DNA from 2 places in the Rheinheimera sp. MM224 genome. Region 1 is predicted to be linked to the other one. Evidence: predicted binding sites of a transcription regulator. Region 1 holds the regulator's gene; the other holds the start of a gene.
What was found. Region 1 encodes FliA, which starts transcription of late flagellar genes. Its sites were predicted from a motif close to GCTAAAGTTNNNNNNNNNNCNGCCGATA; they were not measured.
Positions count from the first base shown of each region.

Region 2: a site for FliA is predicted at 7,973-8,000, ahead of OM978_RS15935 (methyl-accepting chemotaxis protein). Genes of this name have one in related genera too.

Region 1 is NZ_OX352320.1:1,616,064-1,632,321, forward strand. It holds gene flhA (flagellar biosynthesis protein FlhA) at 1-410, shown strand, start outside; gene flhF (flagellar biosynthesis protein FlhF) at 421-1,827, shown strand; gene OM978_RS07800 (MinD/ParA family protein) at 1,835-2,710, shown strand; gene OM978_RS07805 (RNA polymerase sigma factor FliA) at 2,755-3,426, shown strand; gene cheY (chemotaxis response regulator CheY) at 3,469-3,852, shown strand; gene OM978_RS07815 (protein phosphatase CheZ) at 3,878-4,633, shown strand; gene OM978_RS07820 (chemotaxis protein CheA) at 4,649-6,841, shown strand; gene OM978_RS07825 (protein-glutamate methylesterase/protein-glutamine glutaminase) at 6,853-8,049, shown strand; gene OM978_RS07830 (flagellar motor protein) at 8,042-8,785, shown strand; gene OM978_RS07835 (flagellar motor protein MotB) at 8,786-9,775, shown strand; gene OM978_RS07840 (ParA family protein) at 9,777-10,556, shown strand; gene OM978_RS07845 (chemotaxis protein CheW) at 10,558-11,310, shown strand; gene OM978_RS07850 (chemotaxis protein CheW) at 11,479-11,973, shown strand; gene OM978_RS07855 (DUF2802 domain-containing protein) at 11,973-12,461, shown strand; gene OM978_RS07860 (PKD domain-containing protein) at 12,632-15,352, shown strand; gene OM978_RS07865 (MBL fold metallo-hydrolase RNA specificity domain-containing protein) at 15,485-16,258, shown strand, end outside.
Region 2 is NZ_OX352320.1:3,368,101-3,384,358, reverse strand. It holds tRNA gene OM978_RS15975 (tRNA-Leu) at 45-128, shown strand; tRNA gene OM978_RS15970 (tRNA-Leu) at 158-241, shown strand; gene OM978_RS15965 (methyl-accepting chemotaxis protein) at 419-2,050, shown strand; rRNA gene OM978_RS15960 (16S ribosomal RNA) at 2,646-4,170, shown strand; tRNA gene OM978_RS15955 (tRNA-Ile) at 4,257-4,333, shown strand; tRNA gene OM978_RS15950 (tRNA-Ala) at 4,390-4,465, shown strand; rRNA gene OM978_RS15945 (23S ribosomal RNA) at 4,664-7,546, shown strand; rRNA gene rrf (5S ribosomal RNA) at 7,626-7,740, shown strand; gene OM978_RS15935 (methyl-accepting chemotaxis protein) at 8,186-10,225, shown strand; gene luxS (S-ribosylhomocysteine lyase) at 10,298-10,801, opposite strand; gene dnaK (molecular chaperone DnaK) at 11,057-12,964, shown strand; gene dnaJ (molecular chaperone DnaJ) at 13,065-14,192, shown strand; gene OM978_RS15915 (M48 family metallopeptidase) at 14,336-15,142, shown strand; gene OM978_RS15910 (Na+/H+ antiporter NhaC family protein) at 15,296-16,258, opposite strand, start outside.

The DNA of each region.
Region 1 (16,258 bases):
TGGACTATGGCTCGAAGAGTCAGGATGTTGACGTATTAACTGCATCTTGCCGTGTGGCGTTAAAACGCCTGATTATTCAGGAAGTGGTGGGCAGTGCGCCTGAAGTGCCGGTGATCACCTTCGCACCTGATTTAGAGCAGATGTTACATCAGTCGATGCAATCGGCCGGCAATGATGGCGCTGGTATAGAGCCTGGCCTTGCTGAGCGTATTCAGCAGTCATTAGCTACTGCCTGTCAGAATCAGGAATTAGCCGGCGAACCGGCAGTTTTATTGACTTCCGGCATTCTGCGATCAGTTATGGCACGATTCGTGAAGTACAGTATTCCAGGATTACGGGTTTTGTCCTACCAAGAGATCCCTGACAACAAACAAATCCGTATTGTCAGTGTGGTAGGCCAGTCGAATTAGGAGTTAAGCTATGAAAATCAAACGCTTTGTTGCCAAAGATATGCGTACCGCTCTGACAGAAGTCAAAGAGTTTTTAGGCCCTGATGCTATTATTCTGTCGAATAAAAAAGTGGCTGGCGGCGTTGAAATTGTAGCGGCAATAGACCCGGAAGCCGCGCCATCTGTGGTTGTGGCTGAACCTGCAGTTGCAGCTCAGCCTGCGGTAGGTAGTCGTTTGAATATCAAAGTAGATGATGAGCCAGAGCAAGTGCCTGCCGATTCTCTGCAAGCTTTATTAGCCCGTCAAATTAGTAAACAACCTGCAGCTGCTCAGGCTATCTCTGCCAATAAAATGGCGGCTGCAAAAACTGCTGCAGCGACCAACGCGCTATTTTCGGTTGCAAATTCAACACCTTCGGATAACGAACGTCAATCTTCCGACGCACCAGTGGTCAACCTGACTGAATTGACACGTTATCAGGAACAGCAAGCCAAGCTGATGCAAAAACAGTTTGATGCGATGCGTAGTGAAATGTCGTCGATGAAACAACTGCTGCAACACCAGGTCTCAGGTTTAATGTGGCAGGATTTAGCGCGTCGTGAGCCTGTGCGTGCCATGGTGATTGAAAAACTGCTGGCTCTGGGTTTATCTGAACCAGTGGCTGATCAAATTGCCTGCTTTATGCCAGAAGATATCAGCGATGCTGAAGCATGGGACAGTGCGTTAGAGTTATTAACAGGGCAGTTGATCACCACCAATGACGATATTATGCGTCGTGGCGGCGTAGTGGCCCTGGTTGGTCCTACAGGCGTAGGCAAAACCACGACTGTGGCAAAGCTTGCAGCTCAGTTTGCTAAACGTCATGGGGCGGATCAGGTGGCTTTAATTACCACAGATTCATTCCGCATTGGTGCTTACGAGCAGTTAGCTACTTTTGGCCGTATTATTGGTTGTCCGGTAAAACAGGTCAAAGACAGCGAAGAGTTAGCGACGCTGTTAAATCAGTTACAACAACGTAAATTAATTTTGATTGATACCGCAGGTATGAGTCAGCGTGACGTTCGTCTTGCTGAAAAACTTGCGTCTTTAGTGCATAATTCGCGTGTTAAAATAAAAAGTTATCTGGTATTGTCTGCAACATCTCAAGCTCGCGTGATGCAGGAAACCGTTGAACATTTCAAACGTATTCCATTAGCGGGTTGTATTTTCACCAAACTTGATGAATGCTTAAGTTTGGGAGAAATCATTAACGTGGCAATACAAAATGCGTTACCGGTCAGTTATTTGACCAACGGCCAACGAGTCCCTGAGGATATCGAGATGGCCGAAGCGAAAACAATGGTTGCCAAGGCAGAGCAGTTACGGACCTCTAACAGTAGTACGGGTTATCAGTGGTATTCAGACACGACGGCCCGGGTGGAAGGAACCTATGCATAATCTTCCGATGAATGATGATCAAGCCAGTGGCCTGAGAAGAATGAAGCAACAACAGAAACAACAGATTGTAAAAGTCATAGCAGTGACAGGCGGCAAAGGTGGCGTGGGTAAAACTAACGTTACGCTGAACCTTGCCATGTCTATGGCTCAGCTTGGAAAAAAAGTATTGGTGCTGGACGCTGACCTGGGGTTAGCGAACTGTGACGTAATGCTTGGACTTAGGGTGCAAAAAAACTTATTTCATGTGTTGTCTGGCGAAGCAGAACTGGATGACATTCTGATTGAAGGGCCTTTTGGTATCAAAATTGTACCAGCGACTTCAGGCACTCAATCCATGACCGAATTAAAGCCAGTGGAACATGCTGGTCTTATCCGTGCTTTTAGCGAAATGCGCACCCGTTTTGATATTTTACTGGTGGACACAGCTGCTGGTATTTCCGATATGGTATTAAGTTTTTCCCGCGCTTCACAAGACGTGTTAGTGGTGGTCTGTGATGAACCTTCTTCTATCACTGATGCTTACGCCTTAATGAAAATATTGAGCCGTGAACATGGTGTGCAGCGCTTTAAAATTGTTGCCAATATGGTTCGCAGTTTAAAAGAAGGGCAGGAGCTTTTTGCCAAGCTAAGCCGGGTGACAGACAGATTCCTTGATGTCACATTAGAGTTGGTCGCGACTATTCCATTTGATGAAAACGTCAGAAAAGCGGCACGTAAGCAGAAAGCTTTTGTGGATGCTTTTCCAAAAACTCCGGCCTCTTTGGCGATTCGTACTTTGGCCACCCGTGCAGTGCAGTGGCCTGTACCACCCGTCGCATCCGGGCATCTCGAATTTTTTCTGGAACAACTGGTACAACAACCTGAAGCGAGAGGTCTGGTTTGAATAGCAAACTTGCGGCCTACGGTGCCGCTGATCATCTGACTCAAATGGTTGAACGGCATGCGCCTCTGGTTAAACGTATTGCCTACCATTTGTTGGCCCGCTTACCTGCCAGTGTCCTGGTCGATGACCTTATTCAATCCGGTATGATTGGTCTGATCGAAGCTGCAAAAAACTTTGATGGCAGTAAAGGTGCAAGCTTTGAAACCTTTGCCGGTATTCGTATACGCGGTTCTATGCTGGATGAAATCCGTCGTGGTGATTGGACTCCGCGCTCTGTTCACCGCAATTCCCGTATGATAGCTGAAGCTATTTCTGAACTTGAATCCGAACTGGGTCGTGATGTAAAAGATAGTGAAGTTGCTGAAAAACTTGATATATCTTTAGATGAGTATCATCATATGCTCAGTGACGCCAGCAGTGGTCGCATTATTGGTATCGAAGATCTGGGCATCTCGGATGATGTGTTGGTCACGGCAAATGATAAAGATGACGATCATTTGTACGAACAACAGGCAACTGATGCATTTCAACAGGCGTTGATAAAAAATATCAGTAGCTTACCGGAACGAGAAGCTATAGTGTTGTCGCTGTATTATAATGACGAACTAAATTTGAAAGAGATTGGTGCTGTGCTGGATGTCAGCGAGTCCAGGGTCAGTCAGATTCATAGTCAGGCGCTGGTGCGCTTGCGCTCCAGAATGCAGGATTGGTTGTAATAGTTTGAGTTAGTCCAGCTTGGGCTCTCACCGGAGGGGATTTTGGATAAGAATATGAAAATTCTTGTGGTTGATGATTTCTCAACCATGAGACGCATTATAAAAAACCTGTTAAGAGATCTTGGCTTCACTAATGTGTCTGAAGCTGATGATGGCAGCACGGCTTTGCCTATGCTGCAAAACGGTGATTTTGATTTTGTTGTCACAGACTGGAACATGCCAGGTATGCAAGGTATTGATTTGCTGCGTGCAATTCGTGCTGATGCCAGACTGAAGCATATTCCTGTGTTGATGGTTACCGCTGAAGCGAAAAAGGAACAAATCATTGCAGCTGCACAAGCTGGTGTGAATGGATACATCGTCAAACCTTTTACTGCTGCAACCTTACAGGAAAAACTGGCTAAAGTATTTGAACGCCTGGGTTAAACCGTAACTGACAAAGGAGTACACCATGTCTGTAGCTACGGCACCCTTGATTTCATTAGAGCAGGCCCGTGAACTGGTTCAGTTGCTGGAGTTCGGCGAAACCGACGCGGCGAACGAATTGGTGCAACAGCTGGCTGTACCTGGCTCCTCCGAGTTATTTGCCGAGGTTGGAAAACTAACCCGGCAACTGCACGACTCGCTGAAAAGTTTCCAAATTGACCCATCCTTAAGTTCTTTGCTGGAAGATGATATTCCGGATGCAAAAAAACGGCTGAATCATGTTATTGATATGACAGAACAGGCCGCGAACAAAACCATGGACGCGGTTGAAAACTGTCTTCCTATCGCTGATGAACTCAACTCACACTTACAATCTATTTTGCCAAATTGGCAGAAATTGATGAGTCGCGACTTAAAAGTCGGTGAGTTCAAGGCCTTATGTCATAATCTCGATGGCTTTTTGCATCAGGCAACAGGAAACTCTGCTACCTTACATGCACGGCTGACCGAAGTATTGATGGCGCAGGATTATCAGGATTTAACAGGTCAGATTTTACGGCGGGTCATTGAATTGGTCCGGGAAGTGGAAGACAGCTTAATTGGTTTATTAACGGCCTTTGGTCAAACCAATTTAAGTATGGAAGAACGACCAGCAGCCGTATCGAAAAAACCAAAAGCAGGTCACGAAGCTGAAGGCCCTATTATTGACGCAGCAGAGCGTGATGACGTGGTGTCCGGTCAGGATGATGTGGACGATTTATTATCAAGTTTAGGTTTCTAAAAGGGGAGCTGTAGCATGGGCTTTGATTTAGATGAGGATATTTTACAGGATTTCCTAGTCGAAGCCGGCGAGATCCTTGAACTACTGCAAGAGCAGTTGGTTGAGTTGGAAAATAATCCGGATGACGCAAATTTATTAAATGCCATTTTCCGTGGTTTCCACACCGTCAAAGGTGGCGCTGGATTTTTATCGCTGACTGAATTAGTTGACGCCTGCCATGGCGCCGAAAACGTGTTTGATATTTTGCGGACCGGCAAACGTCGTGTGACCGCAGAATTGATGGATGTTATTTTACAGGCCCTGGATGCAGTCAACGCTATGTTTGCCGATGTGCAAAACCGCGAACCTCTGACTCCAGCTGACCCCGCTATTATCGAAGCTTTGCATCGACTGAGTATGCCTGAGTCGGAAGACGAACATGCTCATCATGCTGTGGCCTCAGAACCAGAACCTGAAATCAGCATGGAAGAGTTTGATGCTGTGGTCGAGTTTGCAGCTGCTCCTGCTGTCGAAAGTTCTTCTTCCATCGACGAAATCAGTGATGATGAATTTGAGTCATTGCTTGATGAATTGCATGGTGCCGGTGCGCCTGGCCGTGATACTTCAGCCAACTTGCCTCCGCCTGCCGTGAAAGAAACGGCCAGTGAAGATATTACTGATGATGAGTTCGAAGCTATCTTAGATCAGTTGCATGGTCAGGGTTCTTTTATTCCTGGCGAAGCCGCAGTTGCTGCATCTAAGCCAGTTGAAAAAGCTCCTGCTAAACCAGCAGAAAAAGCCAAAGCGGCTTCTGGTGATGATATCTCTGATGACGAATTTGAATCCTTGCTGGATGAATTGCATGGCAAAGGCAAAGCGCCTGTTGCGGTAGTGCCTGCTCCTGCGGCAAAAGCTCCTGAACCAGTGAAAGCAGCAGCGCCTGCACCAGCTGTAGCTAAAGCAGCTCCGGTAGCGGCAGCTCCAAAAGATCCAGATGCCGATCCAAAAGCTGCAGCCAACCAGCCAGAAACTACAGTCCGGGTTGATACCAAGCGCCTTGATCAGATCATGAACATGGTCGGTGAGTTGGTGCTGGTACGTAACCGTCTGGTGAGCTTGTCTGGTTCTGCTCAGAACGAAGAAATGAGCAAAGCCATTGCAAACCTGGATGTAGTCACCGCCGATTTACAAGGCGCTGTGATGAAAACCCGGATGCAGCCGATCAAGAAAGTATTTGGTCGTTTCCCACGCGTGGTTCGCGATTTAGCCCGTTCACTGCAAAAGGACATTAACCTTGAGCTGGAAGGGGAAGAAACAGATTTAGATAAAAACCTGGTGGAGGCTCTGGCCGACCCATTGGTCCACTTAGTGCGGAACTCGGTTGACCACGGTATTGAAATGCCGGACGTGCGTGTTAAAGCGGGTAAACCTCGTACAGGTTTAGTCAGACTGGCGGCCTCTCAGGCTGGTGATCATATTTTATTGACCATCCAGGATGACGGTGCTGGTATGGATCCGGAAAAACTGAAAGCCATCGCCATTAAACGTGGTGTGCTGGATCCGGATGCAGCTGCGCGTATGTCGGATACCGAAGCCTTTAACCTGATTTTTGCCCCTGGTTTCTCGACCAAAGAGCAAATTTCCGATATTTCTGGCCGTGGTGTGGGTATGGATGTGGTGAAAACCAAAATTACCCAACTGAACGGTACCGTACATATCAACTCGAAACTAGGTCAGGGTACTTTATTAGAGATTAAGGTTCCTCTGACTCTCGCCATATTACCAACCTTAATGGTGATAGTGGGTGAGCAGACCTTTGCCTTGCCGTTGGCAACAGTCAATGAAATTTTCCACCTTGATTTAGCCAAAACCAACAATGTTGATGGCCAGTTGACGATAGTAGTCCGCAATAAAGCTATTCCATTGTTTTATCTCGAGCATTGGCTGGTTAAAGGCTCAAGCAAGAAGATAAAGCGCGAGCAAGGCCATGTGGTGATAGTGCAAATAGGCACACAGCAAATTGGTTTTGTGGTGGATTCTCTGATTGGTCAGGAAGAAGTAGTGATCAAACCTCTGGATGCGTTATTGCAAGGCACTCCGGGTATGGCGGGCGCTACTATCACATCAGACGGCGGTATAGCGCTGATCCTGGATGTACCTAATCTGCTGAAGCATTATGCAAAACGCTCCAAAATTAAATTTGATCGCTTTGACAAATTCTCAGCTTAAGAGAGTGCACTATGACCATCAGGGTATTAGTTGTTGATGACTCCAGTTTTTTCCGTCGCCGTCTGACGGAAATACTGAGTCAGGATGCCGAGTTAGAGGTCATTGCCACCGCCAATAATGGTAAAGAGGCGGTGGAAAAAGCTTTAGCTTTACGTCCTGACGTTATTACGATGGACATCGAAATGCCGGTGATGGATGGCATTCAGGCCGTGCGCGAAATCTTAAGGGTGCAGCGCACGCCTATATTGATGTTTTCTTCGCTGACGCATGAAGGTGCCAAAGCCACTTTAGATGCATTAGAAGCTGGCGCCATCGATTTTCTACCGAAAAAATTCGAAGACATTGCCCGCGACAAAGCAGAAGCCGCTGATGTCTTACGTCAGCGCGTCAAAACAGTAGCCAGACGTCGAGTGATCAGCAGACCGTCCAGTTTAACTGGCTCTGCAAGCTCAACTTTAGCGTCAAGGACGCCATTGACGCCTCCGGCAAGTTCTTCAGCCATACCTGCAAGAGCACCTTTAGCTCAAAGTCTGGCCGCCAGAGCTTTAGCTGAACGTGCTGAATTGCAAAGTCGTGCTTCTGAGCGTGCAGAAACTCACCGTTCAGGCAGCTTTGATTCCAGCGGTAAAAACTACAAACTGGTTGCCATTGGTACGTCCACTGGCGGTCCTGTCGCTTTGCAACAAATTATCACCGCTTTGCCTGCCAATTTTCCTTTGCCTATAGTGCTTATCCAGCATATGCCTGCAGCCTTTACCGGCGCTTTTGCCAGCCGGTTAAATGGTTTAGCAAAAATTGAAGTGAAAGAAGCTGCAGACAACGATATTTTGCGCCCCGGTGTGGCTTATCTGGCACCTGGCGGTAAACAAATGCTGGTAGATGGCAATGAAAACCAAGCCAGATTGCGGGTTCGTGAAGATGATTCGCCCCGTATTACCTTTAAACCCAGTGTGGATATCACCTTTGGTACTGCAGCAAAAGTCTTTAATGACAAGGTGCTGGCTATAGTACTGACAGGCATGGGCTCTGATGGCCGTGAAGGCGCTCGTTTGCTGAAGCAATCCGGTTCACGTATCTGGGCGCAGGATGAAGCAAGTTGCGTGGTGTATGGTATGCCACAAGCTGTGACTGCTGCTGGTTTAACCGATCTTGAAGTGGCGTTATCTGACGTGGCAGCCCGTATTGTGGCTGAAGTAGGTCATGGATAAGCTTACCCTTGCCGGCATCATCATTGCGTTAGTGGCTATTGTCGGTGGGTTCAGCCAGGAAGGCGGCGATGTTTTTACCTTGTTGCATTGGCCTGCATTTTGTATCGTCTTCGGTGGTACTTTAGGTGCTGTGCTTATTCAAAGCCCTGCTTCGCAGTTTCGGTTAAGTATGAGTTTGCTGCCGTGGGTTATTACCCCTCCTAAACTGGACTTCGACTCCACTATTGAACGCATTACCCAGTGGGGCCACTCTGCACGTTTACAAGGGTTTTTGTCGTTAGAGCAAGATGCGTTAAACGAAGAAGAGCCTTTATTAAAACGGGGATTAAATTTATTGGTCGACGGCACTGAAGCCAAAGTGCTGCAGGATATTCTGGATACAGAGTTGCATCTGGAGAAAGAACGTTTATTGCGGGCAGCTAAGGTGTTTGAAGCTATGGGCGGCTACAGTCCAACTATAGGTATAGTGGGTGCTGTTCTTGGTCTTATTCTGGCGTTGTCTAACATTTCTAATCCGGATGAGTTAGGACAGGGGATAGCCACGGCTTTTGTTGCTACTATTTATGGTGTGGGTTTAGCTAACTTTGTATTTATACCTGTATTTAATAAAATCAAAGTATTAGTAGAAGAACGGGCATTGTTTCATTCGATGGTGATCGAAGGTTTGTGTTCTATAGCGCTGGGCGAAAACCCACGCAGTGTCGAATCCAAGCTGCTGGCTTACAGAGCAAATTAAATGTACAGGCCACGCCGCTCTGTCGCTGTTGAAGCGGATAAATCAGATACAGAACGTTGGTTGGTGTCCTACGCCGACTATATGACCTTGTTGTTTGCTCTTTTTGTGGTGCTTTATTCGATGGCTACCATGGAGCGTGAGCAGTTTCAAAAACTGCAGGACACTATTTCCAAGGTGTTTGTTGAAGCTACGGATAAAAAAGAGACGGGTATTCAGGGGCAATCGGTTCAACCTGATATCCATCCACAAAGTGACTTTGAATTATATGGTTCAGGTTTAGAAGAAGCGACAGGCCCGACTTTGTTGGCCGACAACGCTAAACTGGAACAGATCGACAGCACAAAATTGGGCAGTCCTTTGGCTGCAATGCAAAAAGACATCAACAGAGCTTTGCGTAGTCTGGTGGAGTCTGATTTGGCTAAGGTCACACTGGACGAAGACTGGCTGACCATTGAACTTAGCAGTGGCTTGTTATTTAGCAGCGGCAGTGCCAGTTCAAATAGTTCGGCTTCTGCGGTGATGACCGAACTTACTGCTATCCTGAAGCAGACAGACAACTTTATGAGGGTGCGTGGTTATACTGACTCAGTGCCTATCCGCACCGAACAATTTCCGTCGAACTGGGAATTGTCAGTTGCGCGGGCTGCGTCTATAGTCCGGTTATTGGAACAGTTAGGCATAGCACCACAACGTATGGCTATTGAAGGCTACGGGCAATATTCCCCTTTTGCAGAAAACAGCACTGCACAAGGGCGCAGCCAGAACCGTAAAGTAGTGATAGCCTTATCTAAATATGCATACGAGCCTGTTGTGGTTGAAGCGCCTGAACCAGTCGCACCGGACAGCGCAGCAGAACAAGTAGCTGAAGAAGCTGCACAACAAGAACAGAACAAAATACGGGTGATCCGCTTACCTCATGGTGGCATACGGATCACAACCAGACCGCCCGAGCCGGGCGAAGAAGAGCCACCTATACAGCAGGAACAGTAAATTGGTTGTTTGGACTATCGCAAATCAAAAGGGTGGAGTTGGCAAAACTACCACGACAGTCACTTTAGGCGCTTTGCTTGCACAGCGTGGTCATCGCGTTTTACTGATCGATACTGACCCTCACGGCTCTCTGACGTACTACTTTGGTATTGATGCCGAAGAGTTGGAAGTCAGCGTGTACGATATTTTCCTGCGCGGTAAAGACATTACCGGCGAAGAAATTCTGCAGTCCATGTGTCCAAGTGGTATGCCTAATCTGGATATTCTGCCGACCTCTATGGCACTTGCTACCTTAGACCGTTCTCATGGTCAGCAAGGGGGCATGGGCCTGATCCTGAAAAAGGCGCTGCAAAAAATAGAAAATGATTACGACTATGTGCTGATTGACTGCCCACCTGTCATTGGTGTGTTGATGGTCAATGCCATGGCCGCCTGTGACCGTATTTTAATACCTGTACAAACTGAGTTTCTGGCATTAAAAGGCCTGGACCGGATGATCGCCACTATGCAGCTGATGCATAGTTCGTCGCCACAGGATTATGCTTTCACCATAGTGCCGACTATGTACGACAAAAGAACTAAAGCATCACTGGATGCCTACAAAGCACTAAAAGCTCAGTATCAGGAAAGGGTTTGGTCGGCCGTTATTCCTATTGACACTAAATTCCGTGACGCCAGCCTGGCTCAGACTCCACCTCCTGTATTCGCGCCAAAATCGCGGGGTGTGTTTGCTTACAATACGCTGCTAACCTATTTACTGCAGTTAGCACCGGAGAATTAAGATGAGCGATTTACAAGCCAGCCAAAAAGTCATGAAGCATTATCTAAATGCTTTATTGACGGATGACGTGGTCGAAACGCCTATTCAGGAAGCAAAAAAACAGCAACTGAATGAACTGTTGGCTCCGGTATCAGCTCCGGTTATTGCGCCTGTTAAAGCCCCGGTGATAGCAAAACCGACCGTCGTAGCTCCGGTAGTAGCCCCAGTTGTCAAAGCTCCGGTAGTTGTGCCAGCCGCACCTGTTACTGAGCAGGTGAAAGTTGCTGCTCCTGTAGTTAAAGCAGCAGCGCCTGTGGTAAAAGATTACAGAAAAGGCCGTTTTCAGGCGCTGTTTTTTACAGTGGCAGGTTTAAAAGTGGCTTTACCTTTAAAGGCGCTGGGCGGTATTCATAAAATGATGCCTATCAACTCATTACCAGGCCAGCCTGAATGGCTCAAAGGTGTGATGTTGTACCGTGAACAAAAAATCAATGTGGTAGACACTGCGCTTTGGGTGATGCCAGAAAAATATGATCAGGGACTGGCAGAAAAGCTAAACTATCAATATGTTATTATGCTGGGCAATAGCCATTGGGGTCTGGCCTGTGATACTTTGGTCAACACAATCGCCTTAGAGCAAGACGAAGTAAAGTGGCGTGAGACCGAAGGCAAAAGGCCATGGCTCGCTGGTTTAATTAAAGAACATATGTGTGCTTTGCTGGACGTCGACGCCCTGATTGCCTTATTGGCAAAGGGAATGAATAGTCAGCACTGAATAAGAATACTATACCCAATTAACTTGGTGTTGCAGAGAGGCGACAAGCTTGTGAGTCCCCGGGAGCATAGTAAACTATGTGATTGGGGCGAGATGGCGCAGTCAACAAAGCTGCAGCTTCAAGTCTGACGGGTATATAAGAATTTAACCTCTGGGTAGGAGCTAGGCATGAGTAATTTAACAGCACAATCTGGCAAAACTAAAGAAGTCACAGACTTAGTGCTGCAATGGGTGACCTTTAAGCTGCAGGAAGAAACCTACGGTATTAACGTCATGCAGGTGCAGGAAGTTCTGAGATATACAGACATAGCGCCTGTTCCTGGTGCGCCAGATTATGTGATGGGCATTATCAATTTACGTGGCAACGTAGTCACTGTGATTGATACCCGTGCTCGTTTTGGTTTACCACCATCAGAAGTCACTGACAACAGCCGTATTGTGATCATCGAATCAGAACGTCAGGTCATTGGCATTATGGTCGACAGCGTGGCTGAAGTGGTTTATCTGAAACAATCAGAAATTGATACAGCTCCAAACGTAGGCACAGACGAAAGTGCCAAGTTCATCCAGGGCGTATCGAATCGTGACGGCGAATTATTAATCCTGGTGGATCTGAATAAACTGCTGTCCGATGACGAATGGGAAGAGATCCGTAGTATTTAATGGCTAATTTTCTGACTGACTTTTCATGGATATGGCTGCTGGGGATCGCAGCCATTTTGTTGCTTTCTGTAGTGATGGCTGTGGTTGCTTCACGCCAAAGTAGAAAGCTGCTGGCTATTATCAACGAAAATGCTGCCGCCAGCTGGCAACAGCAACAACAGATTGAGCAACTGCATCAGCTGCTGGAGCAACAAGTTGTGCAGTTAAAACGCTCGCATCAGGATGTGGAAGAATTGCGTTCCACCGTTATTGGTGTGGGACAAAGAGTACTGAGTTTAGAAAGTCATTTAGGGCAGGGCATGCAGCAAGTAGCTGAACTGGCCGAACAACAAAAATCCATGCATTTGTTTGATCCGGAATCAAAAATTTACAGCAGAGCGATGAAAATGGTTCATTTAGGCGCCAGCCTGGATGAAATTATGCTCGAGTGTGAACTTCCTCAGGCTGAGGCCGAACTGCTTTTTAACCTGCATAAACAATCTAAATAGCTCATTTCGTTGCAATAGTTGATGAGTTGTTAGTTATTTCACTTTTATCAAATTACAAATATTTACAAGTTAGTTACCTTTATGTGACCTATCGGGAAAGCCATGATATCTCTGGAAAAATCGCCATAGTTGTCTATGCTGGTGTGGGGAATTTCCCACAAGGAGTTAACATGAAAAACAAGATCTTAGGTAACGTATCGCTCAGCATTATTGCGTGTGCGGTTTTAGCAGGGTGTGGATCGGACGATAAAGACGAATTACCAACAGTATCCGTTGCAGCTGCAGTTTCGTTAAAAGAAAGCCGAACAACCACTATAGCTGCCACAGCAACAGATGATGACGACACTATCACATACAGCTGGACTCAAGTGTCTGGCCCAACTCTTACTCTGACCAACGCAACAACAGCTACTGTAGGTGTTACAGCACCAGCTGTGGATGCCAATGGCGCTGCAGTATTACGTATTACAGTAACAGACGAGGGCAGCCAAACTGCAAGTGCAGATGTAACGGTCAACGTAGCCAATAATGTATTGCCAACAGTGACCGCAACTTTTGATGCCGCGGCGGAAAAGTCTGATGTGACCTTAACAGCTGTTGCAGCTGATTCAGATGGTGAAATTGAAAGCTACAGCTGGACCCAAACTTCAGGCGCTGCTGTGACTCTGACAGGTGCTGATACTGCAACGCTCAGCTTTACCGCTCCTAGCGTGACAGAAGATACTGAACTCGCTTTTAGCCTGACAGTAACAGACGATGATGACGAATCTTCATCCGTTGAGGGTACTGTCACAATCACTCCTGTGATGACCACTTTTACGGTAACAGGCACTGTGTCTGATGCTGCTTTTGCCAACGCTGAAATCAGCGGCGAGTTAGCTGGTGAAGCTTTTACCACAACGGCAGATGCCGATGGTACTTTTAGCCTTGCCTTAGAAGCGGACGATGACGAAACTAATCTGTTTACCAATATCACCGCAAGCTCTGTAGTGACGCCCGGTGTTGAGTATTACAAATTTATTCCAAGCCTGACCGTTGGAGTTGCTGAAGCCGCGGCAGGTTCTGTCGTGGATAAAGTATCTGCAGTAGTTGCGACTTTATTAGATGTAACTCCATCCGCAGTGGGTGATAATCCGAACACTGTTTCTATCAATGCCGTTTCTACCGCATTGTATTCACTGATTGTTGCTGCCAATGGTGGCACGGCGCCAGCCGATCTGGATAGTTTTACTTTTGTTGAGAAATCAGTAAGCCCGGATGATTTGATTGAAGCTGCTGCTGTAGTTCAGTTAGTCATTCAAGGTGGTGCATTTGCATTACCTGAAGGGGTAACCAATGTGTTAGAACTGCTGACTAATACCGAAGCCTACAACAACTATGTTGAAGCTGCAGAAGCGGAAGATCCAGGTATTATTGCAGAGACTATTACCGCCATTATCGAAGATCCTGAATTAACTCCTCCAGTAGAAGAATCTGCTATTGCCAGTACCTATTATGAGGTATATCCGGCTGCGGACGGTTTCTTATCTCGTGGTGGTAATAGATTCGACTTCAACCAAGACGGCACTGGCGCTGAAACCTTCAGTAGTGGTATGAACGAATTTAGCTGGGAGCTGGTGGACGGTCTTATTCAGTTAACTTATCTGGATGAGGCACCATCGTATTACTATCCTAGTGTTCGTGATTCGAGTGTTGGCTTAACTGAAGATCAAAAGAATCTGTTAATTAACGCCGGTATCACTCAGATTGAAGTGAAGCGCGTTCAAGATAGCTCTTCAATGCAACGTATTGTTCAGGGCGAAAAAACTGACACCTATCGTTTTGTCTCAGCTGGCATTGACACCATGACACCTGTCACTGTGGGCCAGACTTTGGTTAACCCAACAGGTGTTGCATATCAAGCGACTCAAGACCAGTTATTGCGCAACGCTGACAAGTTAGGTGATGTTAAGTTTACTGAAACTGAGCTTGCAGGGCAGTGGATGTTTGAGCACTACTACTACGCTGGTGAGGCAGATTTAGGTTATGCCAGCATGTTTGCCGACATATTTGAAATTAATGCTGACGGTACTGGTACTGCATTAGAAGTAGACAAGAGCTTCGACTGGGAAGTTGATGCAGCAGGCGCTTTTGTCGCTACATTTGCCGATGGCTCCAGCATCAAAGCTATTAAGCTTGATCAAGTGGGTACAGATGTTCAGGTATTCAGCGCGACTTATGATGCAGAAGGCTCTTTAGTCGCAGCTGATGCTGATTATGCATTGATGTTGGATGGCAGTGACTTCAGTACTTTTGACCAAACCAATCCGGAAGATATGTATTGGAATACCACAATTAATACCTGGACTAAAGATTCATGGGACAATGGTAACTTATTGTGGAACAACGGAAATTCATACTTTGGTTGGCAGTTGCTTGAAGATAATACTGGCTACACCATGGGCAATACTGAGACTGCACCACCAACTTTCGAGCCTTTGTTTGACTTGCCATTAACTTGGGAAGAAGAAGCAGTAGAGGGCTCTGAAGATGAGTCTGTGGTGAGTATTAATCGTTGGACTTGTTGGGATGATGGTACTAAGCCCTGTGCTCAGCGCCAATGGCGTTTACTCAAATCTACTGATGGCAATTTAGGACCGCGTATTTATGTGTTTGAAATTGAAGAACGCAGAAATAGCAGTACTTCGCCATGGTATGTAGTAAATGGTTTAGGCCCACGCCTGAATATTTACGAAGAGCTGTCGTTCTCTTACTGGAATGATACAGCCGTAGCGCCAGCAGCGGCTGCTGTGACTTCCGGTGTGTCGACTACAAAAGCCTCGGCCGGCAGCAAAAAAGCGGTGGCACGTATCTTGGTTGAGCCAAACCAAAAGCCAGTCGCTGGTATGTAAGAGTAAAAACAGAACCATGTCTGTCCGGCATGGTGTGTTGAAATAAAACCACCTCTACATGAGGTGGTTTTTGCTTTTGTTGAAACAAAAACTATAGTTGTGCAGTATCAATAAACCGCTTAGGGCTTAGTTATGCACTATCAAAAAGTAGTCCATCACGGCGCAACTGACGGTGTTACTGGTTCATGCCACCAGTATTTCATCAATGAACAGCACAGCGTGCTGATTGACTGCGGTTTGTTTCAGGGCATAGAGCAGGGTAGGGGTAAAGCAGGAACAGATTCCGCCCAGATCAATTTCCCGCTCGATGGTATTCAGGCGCTGTTACTTACCCATGTGCATATTGACCACGCTGGCCGTATTCCTTATTTAATTGCAGCAGGCTTTCAGGGCCCTATTTATTGCAGCAGGGCATCCGCCTTGTTATTGCCTCTTGTGCTGGAGGATGCATTAAAAATGGGTATCACGCGGGATGAAAAGCTGATCACTGGCTTTATTCAGGCGGTATCGCGTCAATTGCGTCCATGCGACTACGGGACATGGTATCCATTGGAAGGATGTGCAGATACGGCCCGTGTACGTTTTCAAAATGCAGGTCATATTTTGGGCTCTGCGTATATCGAAATTCACCATCAAACCCTGTCGTCTTATAAGCAGGGTTGGTATAAGGCCGTTTTTTCAGGTGATTTAGGCGCACGTGATACCCCCTTGTTGCCTGACCCAACACCACTTGAAGATGCAGATTTACTGGTGCTTGAAAGTACTTATGGCGATAAAAATCATGAAGATCGAAAAAACCGGCAGCAGCGTTTACAACAAGTGCTGGAAAAAGCCTTTAGAGACAATGGCACAGTACTGATACCCGCTTTCAGTATTGGCCGCACTCAGGAATTGTTGTACGAGCTG
Region 2 (16,258 bases), 1.8 Mb from region 1:
TGTCGACTTGACGCATAACATGCACGCCGTCAACGACGCTTTGCGCCGCGGTGGTGGAATTGGTAGACACACTAGCTTCAGGTGTTAGCGCTTCACGGCGTGGGGGTTCGAGTCCCCCCCCGGCACCAAAACTTCGTTGACAGAGACAAATTGAGTTGCCGCGGTGGTGGAATTGGTAGACACACTAGCTTCAGGTGTTAGCGCTTCACGGCGTGGGGGTTCGAGTCCCCCCCCGGCACCAACTCTCTTTCTTCATCTTGTTCTTCTGTTTTACCTCCATATTATTCCGACAAATTACATTCTCTTTATTGTTAAGCTGCTAACTAAATATTATTGTTAGTTTTCACCCTGCTTGCTATTTCCCATCTTAAGCCTATTCTTTACAAAACAAACAGATACGTCTTGTACAGGTTGGGCCATGTTAAAGAATTTGAGTATTAAAACCCGTCTTTTTGCCATAGTTGGCGTTGCCGTTCTTGGTCAAATTCTGGTGTGCTGGTTAGTCCTTTCTGGTTTAAAGCAAAGTATTCTGGAAGAAAAACGCCTCTCCACTCTTTATCTGTCCCAGGTTGCTGTTGCTTTAGTCAATAGCTATCACAGTAAAGTCGGCTCTGGGGAGCTAGACGAAGCCAAAGCTAAACAACTGGCGTTAGCCGAACTGAAATCCCTTCGCTACAAAGAGAACGACTATTACTTTGTTATCGATCAGCAGGTCACTATGCTGATGCATCCGTTCAGGCCTGACCTGGACGGAAAAGATGTCGCCAGTTTCAAAGACAAACAAGGCGAACCTTTGTTCCAGAATATGGCCGATGGTGTAGCCGATGACGGTTCACATTCGGTGTTCTACAACTGGCCCAAACCTGGTGCTACCGAAGAAGTGCCTAAAATCACCCATGTTGAATTATTCAAACCCTGGGGTTGGATAGTTGGGACTGGTATCTATATAGATGATGTCGAAGCCTCTTTTTATGAGGTAGTGATGCAACTCGCTATTTTAGTCTTTCTGGTTGTCGGCTTGATGTTGGCGTTAAGCTGGTATGTGACACGTTCCGTCGTAAAACCTATGACAGATGTTGTAGCTGCTATGCAGGATATCGCTTCGGGCGATGGCGATCTGACGGTCAAACTGAGTTATGACGGCAAAGATGAATTAGCAGCACTGGCGACAGCCTTTAATCTTTTTGTTGGCAAAATCCGTCAGTTAATTACTTCTGTAGGTGTCACTTCTGTGGAGGTTAGCGAAAGCGCGTTGGATGTAGCTCGTATTTCTCAGCAAATTTCTAAAGAGAGTGTACAGCAACAACAAGAAACCGATATGGTCGCTACTGCTATTACACAGATGAGTTCTGCTATAGCTGAAGTGGCGCAAAGCGCTGAACAAGCCAATCATGAAACTGGTCAGGTTGAAACTTTGGTTCAACAGGGCATGAAGCTGATGAAAGCCTCAGTAGAGAGTATTCATACCCAAAGTCAAACCATAGAACAAAGTTCGGTAGTCGCTTCCTCTTTATATAGCTCGTCGCAAAATATCAGTCATGTACTGAACATCATTAATAAGCTAGCTGATCAAACTAACTTACTTGCACTGAATGCCGCTATAGAAGCTGCCCGGGCTGGTGAACATGGCCGGGGTTTCTCAGTAGTTGCAGATGAGGTTCGCACCCTGGCGCATCAAACACAAAAATCGACTCAGGAAATCTCCGGTATTATTGCTGAGTTGCAACAAGGCACTCAGCAAATGACTGCTGCTGTGCAGGAAAGTAAAACTGCAGCAGAACTAAATATCAATCTGGCGGCTCAGGTTCAGCAAGCGTTTACGGACATCGCCAATTCAATAGCACAAATCTCCGATATGAATGCTCACATCGCTACTGCAGCAGAGCAACAAAGTGCTGTGGCAGGTGAAGTCGATCAGAACGTGCATACCATTAGTCAGTTGGTGCATCAGACTGCCGGAGCTATTAAAGGCAGCGATCAGTCTACTCAGCGTTTAACTCAACTAAGCCAGGATTTAAAAGATCTGGTGAAGCAATTTAAGGTGCAATAACAGCTTTTTCTTTGGTAAGCCTTATTTCTGTTAATAAAACGGGCAAAAAAGTCTCTTTTTTGCCCGTTTTGCTTTTTTTCTGAGCGAACGATCACAGATATCATCAAATTGTCATTTTAGGGGTTGTGCAGGATTAAAAACTCCCTATAATGCGCGCCATGCCAACGGGGTGATGCGAAAGCAGCTCTGGGGTGGTTTTGAAATGAAGTGAAAAATGATGGAAAACATCGCTTGACACGACGATGAAAATCACTAAAATGGCCGCCTCGCAACGCGGTGGAGTCGAAAGGCTCAAAAGTGAAGCAAAGTGAGTTAAGTAGGTGGGTTTGATAAATAATTTCAAATCGCTGGCTTGACACAAATTCTGGGAAGTGTAAGATACGCCTCCCGCTGAGCAAGGTCTTAACCGGTTCAGCACTGCTCTTTAACAATAAGCAATCAATCATCTGTGTGGGCACTCACGGTTTAGATTCTGCAGCGAGCAATCGCACAAAGAATATATATCAGTGAAGTGACTTACAGATACTCTGTCCGAAAGGATGGATGTTTTAAGTCAGTGATACTGAGCATGCTACTTCGGTGGCAAATTAAACTTTAATTGAAGAGTTTGATCATGGCTCAGATTGAACGCTGGCGGCAGGCCTAACACATGCAAGTCGAGCGGGGTTTTCGGACCTAGCGGCGGACGGGTGAGTAATGCGTAGGAAGCTGCCCGATAGAGGGGGATACCAGTTGGAAACGACTGTTAATACCGCATAATGTCTACGGACCAAAGTGTGGGACCTTCGGGCCACATGCTATCGGATGCGCCTACGTGGGATTAGCTAGTTGGTGAGGTAATGGCTCACCAAGGCGACGATCTCTAGCTGGTTTGAGAGGATGATCAGCCACACTGGAACTGAGACACGGTCCAGACTCCTACGGGAGGCAGCAGTGGGGAATATTGGACAATGGGCGCAAGCCTGATCCAGCCATGCCGCGTGTGTGAAGAAGGCCTTCGGGTTGTAAAGCACTTTCAGCGAGGAGGAAGGGATTGTAGTTAATAGCTGCAATTTTTGACGTTACTCGCAGAAGAAGCACCGGCTAACTCTGTGCCAGCAGCCGCGGTAATACAGAGGGTGCAAGCGTTAATCGGAATTACTGGGCGTAAAGCGCACGTAGGCGGTTAGTTAAGTTGGATGTGAAAGCCCCGGGCTCAACCTGGGAATTGCATTCAAAACTGGCTAACTAGAGTATGTGAGAGGGGGGTAGAATTCCAAGTGTAGCGGTGAAATGCGTAGAGATTTGGAGGAATACCAGTGGCGAAGGCGGCCCCCTGGCACAATACTGACGCTGAGGTGCGAAAGCGTGGGGAGCAAACAGGATTAGATACCCTGGTAGTCCACGCCGTAAACGATGTCTACTAGCTGTTCGTGGTCTTGTACTGTGAGTAGCGCAGCTAACGCACTAAGTAGACCGCCTGGGGAGTACGGTCGCAAGATTAAAACTCAAATGAATTGACGGGGGCCCGCACAAGCGGTGGAGCATGTGGTTTAATTCGACGCAACGCGAAGAACCTTACCTACTCTTGACATCTACGGAAGACTGCAGAGATGCGGTTGTGCCTTCGGGAACCGTAAGACAGGTGCTGCATGGCTGTCGTCAGCTCGTGTTGTGAAATGTTGGGTTAAGTCCCGCAACGAGCGCAACCCCTATCCTTAGTTGCCAGCGAGTTAAGTCGGGAACTCTAGGGAGACTGCCGGTGATAAACCGGAGGAAGGTGGGGACGACGTCAAGTCATCATGGCCCTTACGAGTAGGGCTACACACGTGCTACAATGGTACGTACAGAGGGAGGCAAGCTGGCGACAGTGAGCGGATCTCTTAAAGCGTATCGTAGTCCGGATCGCAGTCTGCAACTCGACTGCGTGAAGTCGGAATCGCTAGTAATCGCAAATCAGAATGTTGCGGTGAATACGTTCCCGGGCCTTGTACACACCGCCCGTCACACCATGGGAGTGGGTTGCAAAAGAAGTAGGTAGCTTAACCTTCGGGAGGGCGCTTACCACTTTGTGATTCATGACTGGGGTGAAGTCGTAACAAGGTAACCCTAGGGGAACCTGGGGTTGGATCACCTCCTTACCTAAAGCAGATTTAGTTCGTGTAGTGTCCACACAGATGATTGATTGATACGTAGAGCAAACAGTAAGAACCATTGCGGTTACGGCTGGTCTGTAGCTCAGGTGGTTAGAGCGCACCCCTGATAAGGGTGAGGTCGGTAGTTCGAGTCTACTCAGACCAACCAATTCGCTTTATGCTTCGTTACGGCGAATGTAAAACGAATGACCGAATATCCCAAATGGGGTTATAGCTCAGCTGGGAGAGCGCCTGCCTTGCACGCAGGAGGTCAGCGGTTCGATCCCGCTTAACTCCACCATTACTTAAGAATATTCTGAAAGTAAAATTACTGTTTGAAAACTCAAAGACAAGTTCTTCGGTATGAAGTATTTCTCTTTGAGCTTTATGCTCGAAGTGCTCTTTAACAAATTGGCAAGCTGATAGAAAGAAAACAAGGTAACAATATTTATTTGTGAACCTTATCACACCTTCAATTCCAGACATTTTGGGGTTGTATGGTTAAGTGACTAAGCGTACACGGTGGATGCCTTGGCAGTCAGAGGCGATGAAGGACGTGCTAACCTGCGAAAAGCTGTGAGAAGTCGGTAAGAGACGTTAGACTCACAGATGTCCGAATGGGGAAACCCACCTGATTTATCAGGTATCGTATGATGAATACATAGTCATACGAGGCGAACCGGGAGAACTGAAACATCTAAGTACCCCGAGGAAAAGAAATCAACCGAGATCCCCTTAGTAGCGGCGAGCGAACGGGGGCTAGCCCTTAAGTTGATAAAGAGTTAGTGGAACGCTCTGGAAAGTGCGGCGATACAGGGTGATAGCCCCGTACACGAAAAGGCTTTATCAATGAAAACGAGTAGGACGGGACACGTGGTATCCTGTTTGAACATGGGGGGACCATCCTCCAAGGCTAAATACTCCTGACTGACCGATAGTGAACCAGTACCGTGAGGGAAAGGCGAAAAGAACCCCTGTTAGGGGAGTGAAATAGAACCTGAAACCGTGTACGTACAAGCAGTGGGAGCCCCTTCGTGGGGTGACTGCGTACCTTTTGTATAATGGGTCAGCGACTTACATTCTGTAGCGAGGTTAACCGAATAGGGGAGCCGTAGGGAAACCGAGTCTTAACTGGGCGAATAGTTGCAGGGTGTAGACCCGAAACCGGGCGATCTATCCATGAGCAGGTTGAAGGTTGGGTAACACTAACTGGAGGACCGAACCCACAAATGTTGAAAAATTTGGGGATGACTTGTGGATCGGAGTGAAAGGCTAATCAAGCTCGGAGATATCTGGTTCTCCTCGAAAGCTATTTAGGTAGCGCCTCGAGCGAATACCATTGGGGGTAGAGCACTGTTAAGGCTAGGGGGTCATCCCGACTTACCAACCCTTTGCAAACTCCGAATACCAATGAGTACTACTCGGGAGACACACGACGGGTGCTAACGTCCGCCGTGAAAAGGGAAACAACCCAGACCACCAGCTAAGGTCCCAAAGTCATGGTTAAGTGGAAAACGATGTGGAAAGGCATAGACAGCTAGGAGGTTGGCTTAGAAGCAGCCACCCTTTAAAGAAAGCGTAATAGCTCACTAGTCGAGTCGGTCTGCGCGGAAGATGTAACGGGGCTAAACCATGCACCGAAGCTGTGGACTTGCACTATGTGCAAGTGGTAGAGGAGCGTTCTGTAAGCCGTTGAAGGTATCTCGTGAGGGGTGCTGGAGGTATCAGAAGTGCGAATGCTGACATAAGTAACGATAAGGGGAGTGAAAAACTTCCCCGCCGGAAGACCAAGGGTTCCTATCCCATGCTAATCAGGGTAGGGTAAGTCGGCCCCTAAGGCGAGGCAGAAATGCGTAGTCGATGGGAAACGGGTTAATATTCCCGTACCGACAATACTGCGATGGGGGGACGGAGAAAGCTAGGCAGGCATGGCGTTGGTAGTCCATGTGAAAGTGCGTAGGAAGGGGGATTAGGCAAATCCGGTTCCCTATATTCTGAGACACGAGACGAGCCACTACGGTGGTGAAGCTGTTGACGCTACGCTTCCAGGAAAAGCCTCTAAGCTTCAGGTATTGTCGACCGTACTCGAAACCGACACAGGTGGTCAGGTAGAGCATACCAAGGCGCTTGAGAGAACTCTGGTGAAGGAACTAGGCAAAATAGTACCGTAACTTCGGGAGAAGGTACGCTCTTGTGTGTGAAGGACTTGCTCCGTAAGCACGTGAGAGTCGCAGTGACCAGCTGGCTGCAACTGTTTATTAAAAACACAGCACTCTGCAAACTCGTAAGAGGACGTATAGGGTGTGACACCTGCCCGGTGCCGGAAGGTTAATTGATGGGGTTAGCGCAAGCGAAGCTCTTGATCGAAGCCCCGGTAAACGGCGGCCGTAACTATAACGGTCCTAAGGTAGCGAAATTCCTTGTCGGGTAAGTTCCGACCTGCACGAATGGTGTAATGATGGCCAGGCTGTCTCCACCAGAGACTCAGTGAAATTGAAATTGCGGTGAAGATGCCGTATACCCGCGGCTAGACGGAAAGACCCCGTGAACCTTTACTATAGCTTGGCACTGAACATTGACCCTACATGTGTAGGATAGGTGGGAGACATTGAAGTTGCGACGCCAGTCGTGATGGAGTCGTCCTTGAAATACCACCCTTGTATGTTTGATGTTCTAACGTAGGCCCCTAATCGGGGTTGCGGACAGTGTCTGGTGGGTAGTTTGACTGGGGCGGTCTCCTCCTAAAGAGTAACGGAGGAGCACGAAGGTTGGCTAAGTACGGTCGGACATCGTACGGTTAGTGCAAAGGCAGAAGCCAGCTTAACTGCGAGACAGACACGTCGAGCAGGTACGAAAGTAGGTCTTAGTGATCCGGTGGTTCTGTATGGAAGGGCCATCGCTCAACGGATAAAAGGTACTCCGGGGATAACAGGCTGATACCGCCCAAGAGTTCATATCGACGGCGGTGTTTGGCACCTCGATGTCGGCTCATCACATCCTGGGGCTGAAGTCGGTCCCAAGGGTATGGCTGTTCGCCATTTAAAGTGGTACGCGAGCTGGGTTTAGAACGTCGTGAGACAGTTCGGTCCCTATCTGCCGTGGGCGTTGGATGATTGATTGGAGTTGTTCCTAGTACGAGAGGACCGGAATGAACGAACCGCTGGTGTTCGGGTTGTCATGCCAATGGCACTGCCCGGTAGCTACGTTCGGAACGGATAACCGCTGAAAGCATCTAAGCGGGAAGCCGGCCAAGAGATGAGTCATCCCTTGTACCTTGAGTACACATAAGGGTCGTTGGAGACCACAACGTTGATAGGTGAGGTGTGGAAGCGTGGTGACACGTTAAGCTAACTCATACTAATTGCCCGAGAGGCTTAACCATACAACGCCCAAGGTGTTTGTGTGTGGTGTGAAAAGAATTCTATCTAGCTTGCTTGTTAAAGACCTAAAAACAGTTTTTGCCTGGTGGCAATAGCGCTGTGGAACCACCTGACTCCATTCCGAACTCAGAAGTGAAACGCAGCCGCGACGATGGTAGTGTGGCAGATGCCATGCGAGAGTAGTTCACCGCCAGGCTCCCAATTAAGCCAGAAGGCCCAGTCGAAAGACTGGGCCTTTTTGCTTTATGCGAATTTAGTGGTGGACCATTCGAGCACGGCATTCCCCATGCGACCAGTTCGTCTGGAACGAACTGGAACGAACTGGAACGGCGCAGCCGGCCCGAAGGGTGCAGGGCAGGATGCCCGGAATAATGTAGTTCACCGCACCCGAATTCAGAACAGATCCGCTCAAACCACCACCAACATCTGCTTAACTATCAAACACGGCCGCCCACAAGGGACGCCCCTACAAAAACTAACCCCGCCCCAAAATTACCCAATCGCACCAAAACAACTCATTAATATGCACCAATCTGATACATCTAAATCATTGATTAAATTCACTTATTTATCAAAGTAAATTCAGTGGTAAAACCAGCTGCTTTATGTTTTTATAATGCTGTATCCATTTGGGGGCTGTTATGTCTTACATCAAAAATCTATCCATAAAACAAAAACTATTAATAGCGGTAGGCGGCTCGGTAGCTGTACTTTTAGTGCTCTCTGCACTTTTTACGGTAAACCATTTAAGCCAGCTGACACGCCAGCAAGTGCAGGCGGAAGTTGACTCATTAGTCACCACGGAGTCGGTGAATATAGGCAAATTTTTTGCTGAGTACGCCCAGGTTGCCCGCACTTTTCTGGAGGCTCCGCAGTTTCAGGCCTGGTTCCAGGCTTACCCAGGCCGCAATGCTGAACTGAACTCAGTGCCTGGTTATCAGGACATCAACAACAGTTTTATTAAGATCAGTGAACGGGATCCCAATATACTGTCGGCTTTTTTTGCACTGGATCGTAGTGCTGAATACTTCAGGGAAAGTTCCAGAACAGGTGTGGACAAAGAAGGGCCGGATGCCGGGGATATTAGCAAAGGTTATTTTGCAACCCAACGTCCCTGGTACAAGTTAAGCCTTGAGCACAATAAGTTTTTTGTTGGCTCACCTTCTGCCGATTTCACCACTGGTATTGTGTCCGCAGTGGTAGAGGGGCCTGTGTATTTACCCGATGGCACTTTATTGGGGGTAGGCGGCCTGGATCTGCATTTGGACAAGCTTGGCGAACAAGTAGAACGCATCCGTTATCAAGGCGAAGGCTTGCCGTTTTTGCTTGATAGCCTGGGGCAGGTCGTGCATTTCTCTAAAGCTGCAGGACTTGAAATTAAAGCCAATGATCCGCTGGACCTGTTGGATAAAAATATCGCTAATACAGCAGGTTTCAGCGCATTGGCACAAGCAGCCAAAGAGCAAAAATCCGGTTTTACTAAAGTCAGTTTGTCAGGCAAAAGTTATTATGTGTCGTATCAGCCTGTCAGTCTGGAGTTTCCGAAAATGAACTGGTTGGTCGGCTTATTAATTCCTGCAGAGCTGATTGAAGCTCCCGTGCAAAAGGCCACTGGTTGGGCTTTATTTGCCACCTTGTTGATGTTGGCTGTGATTACCTTGGTTGTTATACTTACCACACAACGTATTATTCGCCCTCTATCAGATTTAACCGAGGCAATGAAAGATATCGCCAGCGGTGAAGGCTATTTAACCCGTACTCTGGCTATTCAAAGTTCTGATGAAGTAGGGGTTTTAGCTCAACATTTTAATACCTTTATCAGTAAGTTAAGGCACTCCTTACAACGTACCTCAGAGCAGTCCGCTTTGGTGCATCAATCCAGTCAAAAATTAAATAAAGTGGCCGGTCAGACTGACTCTGAAATTCAGAGTAACAAGCTGCAAATTGACGCAGTTTCTGCCGCAGTGACTGAAATGTCAGCCACAGTGCAGGAAATCAGTCATAACGCGCAGCAAACCAGTTCTGCCGCGTCGCGAGCTCAGCAACGTGGGATAGAGGGTGCAGTGCTATCACAGGCTGCAGTGAAGGATATGGGCCTGTTGGCTGGTACCATGACTGAAGCCGTGGATGTGGTGATTGGATTAGCGAAAGAATCTGAAAATATCGGTGCCGTAGTAGATGTAATTAAGGCGATAGCGGATCAAACTAATTTACTGGCGCTTAATGCCGCTATTGAAGCGGCGAGAGCCGGTGAGCAAGGTCGTGGTTTTGCTGTGGTTGCTGATGAAGTTCGATCTCTGGCGGGCAGAACCAGTGAAAGCACCGGCCATATCCGTACTATGGTTGAAAAGCTGCAGGCTATCGCCAAAGAGGCTGAGACGAAGATGCAACAAGGGCGTGAGCAAACTCAGTTAAGCTCAGAGCGCGCCACATCGATGCAAAGCGCATTGGATGCTATAGGGCAGGCCATTGAAGTGGTGCAGCAACAAAGTACAGCTATTGCAGTTGCAACGCAGCAACAAGGCGTAGTGGCAGAGGATATTAATTTGAATATTCATCGTATCACGCAGTTAATGGACAGTACGGCGTCTCATACCACTGAGCTGAATACGGAGTCTAATGTGCTGAACCAGGCAGCCCAGCAACTGAAAACTATTACGGGGCAATTTAAACTGCACTAACACAGCACTAGAACAAAAAAGGCCACAGCGTTGAGCAGCTGTGGCCTTTTTCTTCTTATAATGAATAACTTATTACTTTAAAAATTCAGCAGAAAGTTTTAACTCGTCATTTAAATTCACACCCACGCCACGGCTGATGATGTTCTGAGCAATTTCTTTGGCTTCAGCTAAAGAATGCATTTGGGCTGTGCCACATTGATAAATATTCAGCTCAGGAATTTCAGACTGGTTTTGTACTGTCAGCACATCGGCCATCGCTGCTTTCCATGCTGCTGCAACACGCTGCTCGTCCGGTGTACCAATCAGGCTCATATAAAAACCTGTGCGACAGCCCATAGGGGAAATGTCGATGATTTCTACGCCATCGCCATTCAAGTGATCACGCATAAAACCAGCAAATAAATGCTCCAGTGTATGAATGCCTTTTTCTGACAGGATTTCTTCGTTAGGCACGCAAAAACGTAAATCAAATACAGTGATGTCATCACCTTTTGGCGTATTCATTTTTTTAGCCACACGTACAGCAGGCGCTTTCATAATGGTGTGGTCAACGGTAAAGCTGTCTAATAAAGGCATGATCTTTCTCTCTGTTCAGGCTCATAGTCCGGTAATTAAGCAGGATTATACGCCGCAATTGCTTTTTGGGTTAAATGCTTTTCTGTTCTATAGCCTTAGTTTCGGCGCTAACAAGTGGCTGAACCCGCATTTTTGCTCATTTATCGCACAAACGATAAATTTTTTTAAAAAAATAACCTTGAATCGAATAGGGGTAAACCCCATTAACTGGTCAACACAATTTTAATTGTACAGATTAATAAGCGGAGAGTAGTTATGGGTAGAATTATTGGTATTGACTTAGGTACAACAAACAGCTGTGTGGCTATTTTAGATGGCGACCAGCCACGCGTTCTTGAAAACGCTGAAGGTACCAGAACCACTCCTTCCATCATCGCTTATGCCGAAGACGGCGAAGTATTAGTTGGCCAGCCAGCCAAACGTCAGGCTGTGACTAACCCTAAAAATACTTTGTTCGCAATTAAGCGTTTGATTGGTCGTCGTTTTGAAGACGCTGAAGTTCAGCGTGACATCAAAATCATGCCTTACCAGATTGTTAAGGCTGATAATGGTGACGCCTGGGTTGAAGTTAAAGGCAAAAAATTAGCTGCACCACAGATTTCTGCTGAAGTGCTGAAAAAAATGAAGAAAACTGCTGAAGATTATCTGGGCGAGCCAGTGACTGAAGCTGTTATCACAGTTCCTGCTTACTTCAACGATGCACAACGTCAGGCTACTAAAGATGCCGGCCGTATCGCAGGTTTAGAAGTAAGACGTATCATCAACGAGCCAACAGCAGCAGCTCTGGCTTATGGTATGGATAAGAAAAAAGGCGACACCAAAGTTGCAGTTTATGACTTAGGTGGTGGTACTTTCGATATCTCTATCATTGAAATCGACGATGTAGATGGCGAACAGACCTTCGAAGTATTAGCAACCAACGGTGACACTCACTTAGGTGGTGAAGACTTTGACTCTCGTGTGATCAACTACTTAGTAGACGAGTTCAAAAAAGAGCAGGGCATTGACCTGCGTAACGATCCACTGGCGATGCAGCGCTTAAAAGAAGCGGGCGAAAAAGCCAAGATCGAATTGTCTTCTGCTTCTCAGACTGAAGTGAATCTGCCATATATCACAGCAGATGCTACTGGTCCTAAGCACTTAAATATCAAAGTCACCCGCGCTAAGCTGGAATCTTTGGTAGACGATTTAATTCAGCGCACTATCGAGCCGCTGAAACAGGCATTAAAAGATGCTGACCTGTCTGTAGGTGATATCAACGATATCATCCTGGTGGGTGGTCAGACTCGTATGCCTAAAGTTCAGGAAGCTGTTACAGCATTCTTCGGTAAAGAGCCACGTAAAGACGTGAACCCTGACGAAGCTGTAGCTGTTGGTGCTGCGATTCAGGGCGCTGTATTGTCTGGTGACGTGACGGACGTCTTGTTATTAGACGTAACTCCATTGTCTTTAGGTATTGAGACTATGGGTAGCGTTATGACTGCCTTGATTGAGAAGAACACCACTATCCCAACCAAGAAGTCACAAACCTTCTCTACTGCAGATGATAACCAGGCTGCGGTAACTATCCATGTGCTGCAAGGTGAGCGTAAGCAAGCTTCTGCCAACAAGTCACTGGGTCAGTTTAACTTAGAAGGTATTCGTCCGGGCCGTCGTGGTGAACCACAAATCGAAGTCACCTTCGACTTAGACGCCGACGGTATTCTGCATGTGTCTGCTAAAGACAAAGACACAGGTAAAGAGCAGAAGATCACTATCAAAGCTTCTTCAGGCTTAACAGATGAAGAAGTGGAACGTATGGTACGTGACGCTGAGTTAAATGCTGAAGAAGATAAAAAGTTTGAAGAATTGGTGCAAACCCGTAACCAGGCTGACGCTTTAGTGCATGCAACCCGCAAGCAAATTGAAGAAGCTGGTAACGACTTAGCGACCAACGACAAACAAGAGATTGAAGCTGCTGTTGCTGCGCTGGAAACTGCCATCAAAGCAAACGATAAAGCTGAGATCGAAGCCAAAACTCAGGCTCTGATCCAGGCATCTCAGAAACTGTCTGAAGTGGCTCAGGCGAAAGCGCAACAAGGTGGCGCTGAACCTCAAGCACGCAATGCTGCTGGTGATGACGTCGTCGACGCTGAGTTCGAAGAAGTTAAAGACAACAAATAATCATTGTGTCTGTGGGGTCGCCTCTTTAAGATGCGCCCCATACCTGAGTAAATGTGAGCGGCCGCCTTGTGCGGTCGCTCCTCTATCAAGATGAGTTGTTATGTCGAAGCGTGATTATTACGAAGTGCTTGGCGTCGAAAAAGGCGCTGACGATAAAGAAATCAAAAAGGCCTATAAACGGCTCGCCATGAAATATCACCCGGATCGAACTCAGGGTGATAAAGCTATGGAAGAGAAGTTTAAAGAAGTGCAAGAAGCCTATGAGATCCTGTCGGATGACCAGAAGCGCGCTGCGTATGATAACTATGGTCACGCTGGTGTGGATCCAAACCGTGGCGGCGGTGGCGGTGGTGCCGACTTTAACGACATCTTCGGTGACGTTTTTGGTGACATCTTTGGTGGTGGCCGTCGTGGTGGTCAATCCCGTGCTCAACGTGGCTCAGACTTACGCTACAACCTGGAGTTAAATCTCGAGGACGCTGTACGTGGTAAGTCGGTAGAAATTAAAGTACCAACCTGGGTGTCCTGTGATGTCTGTGATGGTTCAGGCGCGAAAAAAGGCACTCAAGCCAAATCCTGTCCAACCTGTCATGGTGCTGGCCAGGTGACTATGCGGCAGGGCTTTTTTGCTGTACAGCAAACCTGTCCTACCTGTAGTGGCCGTGGCAAAATTATCCCAGACCCATGTACTAAATGTCATGGCGATGGCCGCGTAGAAAAAACCAAAACGCTGTCGGTGAAGATCCCGGCTGGTGTGGATACTGGTGACCGTATCCGTTTAGCAGGTGAAGGCGAAGCAGGGCAGTTTGGTGCGCCGGCTGGTGACTTGTATGTGCAGGTGCATGTGAAAGATCACCCTATCTTTGTGCGTGATGGCAACAACCTCTATTGCGATGTGCCTATCAGCTTCAGCACTGCCGCTTTAGGTGGTGAAATTGATGTGCCGACCTTAGATGGTCGCGTTAAGCTGAAGATCCCGGCTGAAACCCAGACCGAAAAAATGTTCCGTCTGCGTGGTAAAGGCGTGCAGTCTGTCCGTGGTGGCGGTGTAGGTGATTTGGTCTGTAAAGTGGTAGTTGAAACGCCTGTTAACTTAAGCGACAAGCAAAAAGACTTGTTACGCCAACTTGATGAAAGCTGGGGTGGTGACAGTGAAGCCAAACACAGACCTAAGTCTAAAGGCTTCTTTGATGGTGTGAAGAAGTTTTTCGATGATTTAACTGGCTAAGCCAGTTTTCTAAACCATCAGAATGAAAACCACCTGCGGGTGGTTTTCTTTTTTCAGATACCGCACAATAACTGAACTTATTTGAGCTTTGATAGTTCTATTAGCTGCCGTTTCAAGTACGAAAAGAAAAGAAGGATCATTTAATGCGTACTAAGTTAGTGCTTCCATTGTTAATCGCCACAGTGCTGCTTGCAAGCTGCACTCATTCTCCTACTGGCCGTCGCCAGCTGATGTTATTTGATGATAAAAAACTCAGTGCTATGGGTATTCAGACTTTTGAGGGGATGAAGGCAGAAACCCCGATCAGTAAAAACAAAAAAGTGAATCAGTATGTGCAGTGTGTGGCGAATAACCTGCTCAAACACACCGACGCCAAATGGCAACAAACTCCCTGGGAAATAGTGGTATTTGAAGATGATCAGGTGAATGCTTTTGCTTTACCAGGTGGCAAAATGGGCGTGTATACCGGACTTCTGTTAGTGGCGGATAACCAGTCACAACTGGCGGCTGTCATAGGTCATGAAATTGCCCACGTAATGGCTGGACATAGCAACGAGCGTTTATCCAGCGATCAGTTTATATCTACAGCCCTTACCGTCGCCGACAGTGCCTTGACCGTCGCAGGTTCGCCTTATCAGGAGCAAATGAAAACGGCCTTTGGTTTGGGGGCTCAGGTCGGTATCGCTTTGCCGTTTAGCCGAGCGCACGAAACTGAAGCAGATATTATGGGACTTGAGCTGATGGCTAAATCTGGTTTTGTGCCGACTGAATCTGTGAAGTTATGGCAGAACATGGCGGCTAAAGGTAGTGGCTCAACGCCTCAGCTGTTATCCAGTCACCCAGTGCCGGACAATAGAATTAAAGAGTTGAATAAACATATGGCGGTGGCAGAAAGTTATTATCAGCAGCGCCGCAGTCAGGGCGCTTTGCCGAATTGTAATAAAGCTTAAAATTCAAATAACAAGGCCAGCTTAATGCTGGCCCGCTTTTACATTTTGCTGTCCTGTAAAATGCCTGTCCAGGCCATCGTCGCTGAGCTTCGACGTTAAAAATCGCTTCAGACGATTTTTTACATTTTGCGGTCCTGCAAATGCCTGTCCAGGCTATGGTTGCTGCGCTTCGACGTTAAAAATCGCTCCAGACGATTTTTCCAGAAGAATACGAGCTACAGCAAAAACCGCGAGAATTAAACAGTAGTAACTGTTAGTCACTACATCCCACGGCGATAAACCGAAGCTGGCACCTAATAACAAAGCCTGGGCACCATAAGGGACTAAGCCTTGTGCAATACAGGCAAACACATCCAATAAGCTGGCGCTACGTTTAGGCGTGATTTGGTGGTGCTGAGCAATATCTTTACTGACATCGCCTGTGACGACTATGGCCACAGTGTTATTAGCAATACAAAGATTGCTGACAAAAGCCAGAGCTGCAATCGCCAGTTGCTGAGCTTTATTGCCTGCCAGTTTTAACTTTAAAGCCAAAGCTGTGACATGGCTGGATAAATACTGTAAGCCCCCTTGCTGCTTTACAAACTCACCCAAAGCACCAACCAGCATCGATAACAGGAAAATTTCCTGCATAGAGCCAAAACCTTTGTAAATATCTTTACCCAGGTTCGCCAACTGATAATCGGCAAATACAGCACCCTGTAATGCGGCTAACACTATACCCAACAGCAAAACAGCAAATACATTCATACCTGCCACAGCCAGGATCAGGATAGCTGCATAAGGCAAAACACCAGTCCAGCTAAAATCTTTCACAGCCACGTCGGTCTGGCTTTGGGCTAAAAAAGCAAACAAAGCTAAAGTCACCAGCGCAGCTGGCAGAGCAATTTTCAGGTTCTCTCTGAATTTATCTTTCATCTCCGCCCCCTGAGTACGGGTAGACGCTATGGTGGTATCAGAAATAATTGACAGGTTATCGCCAAAAATCGCTCCGCTTAACAGCACACCTGCCACTAAAGCTGGCTCTAATTGTGCCTGTGTACTCAAACCCACGGCAATAGGCGCTAAAGCACCAATAGTCCCCATCGAGGTGCCCATAGCCGTAGCTACTATGGC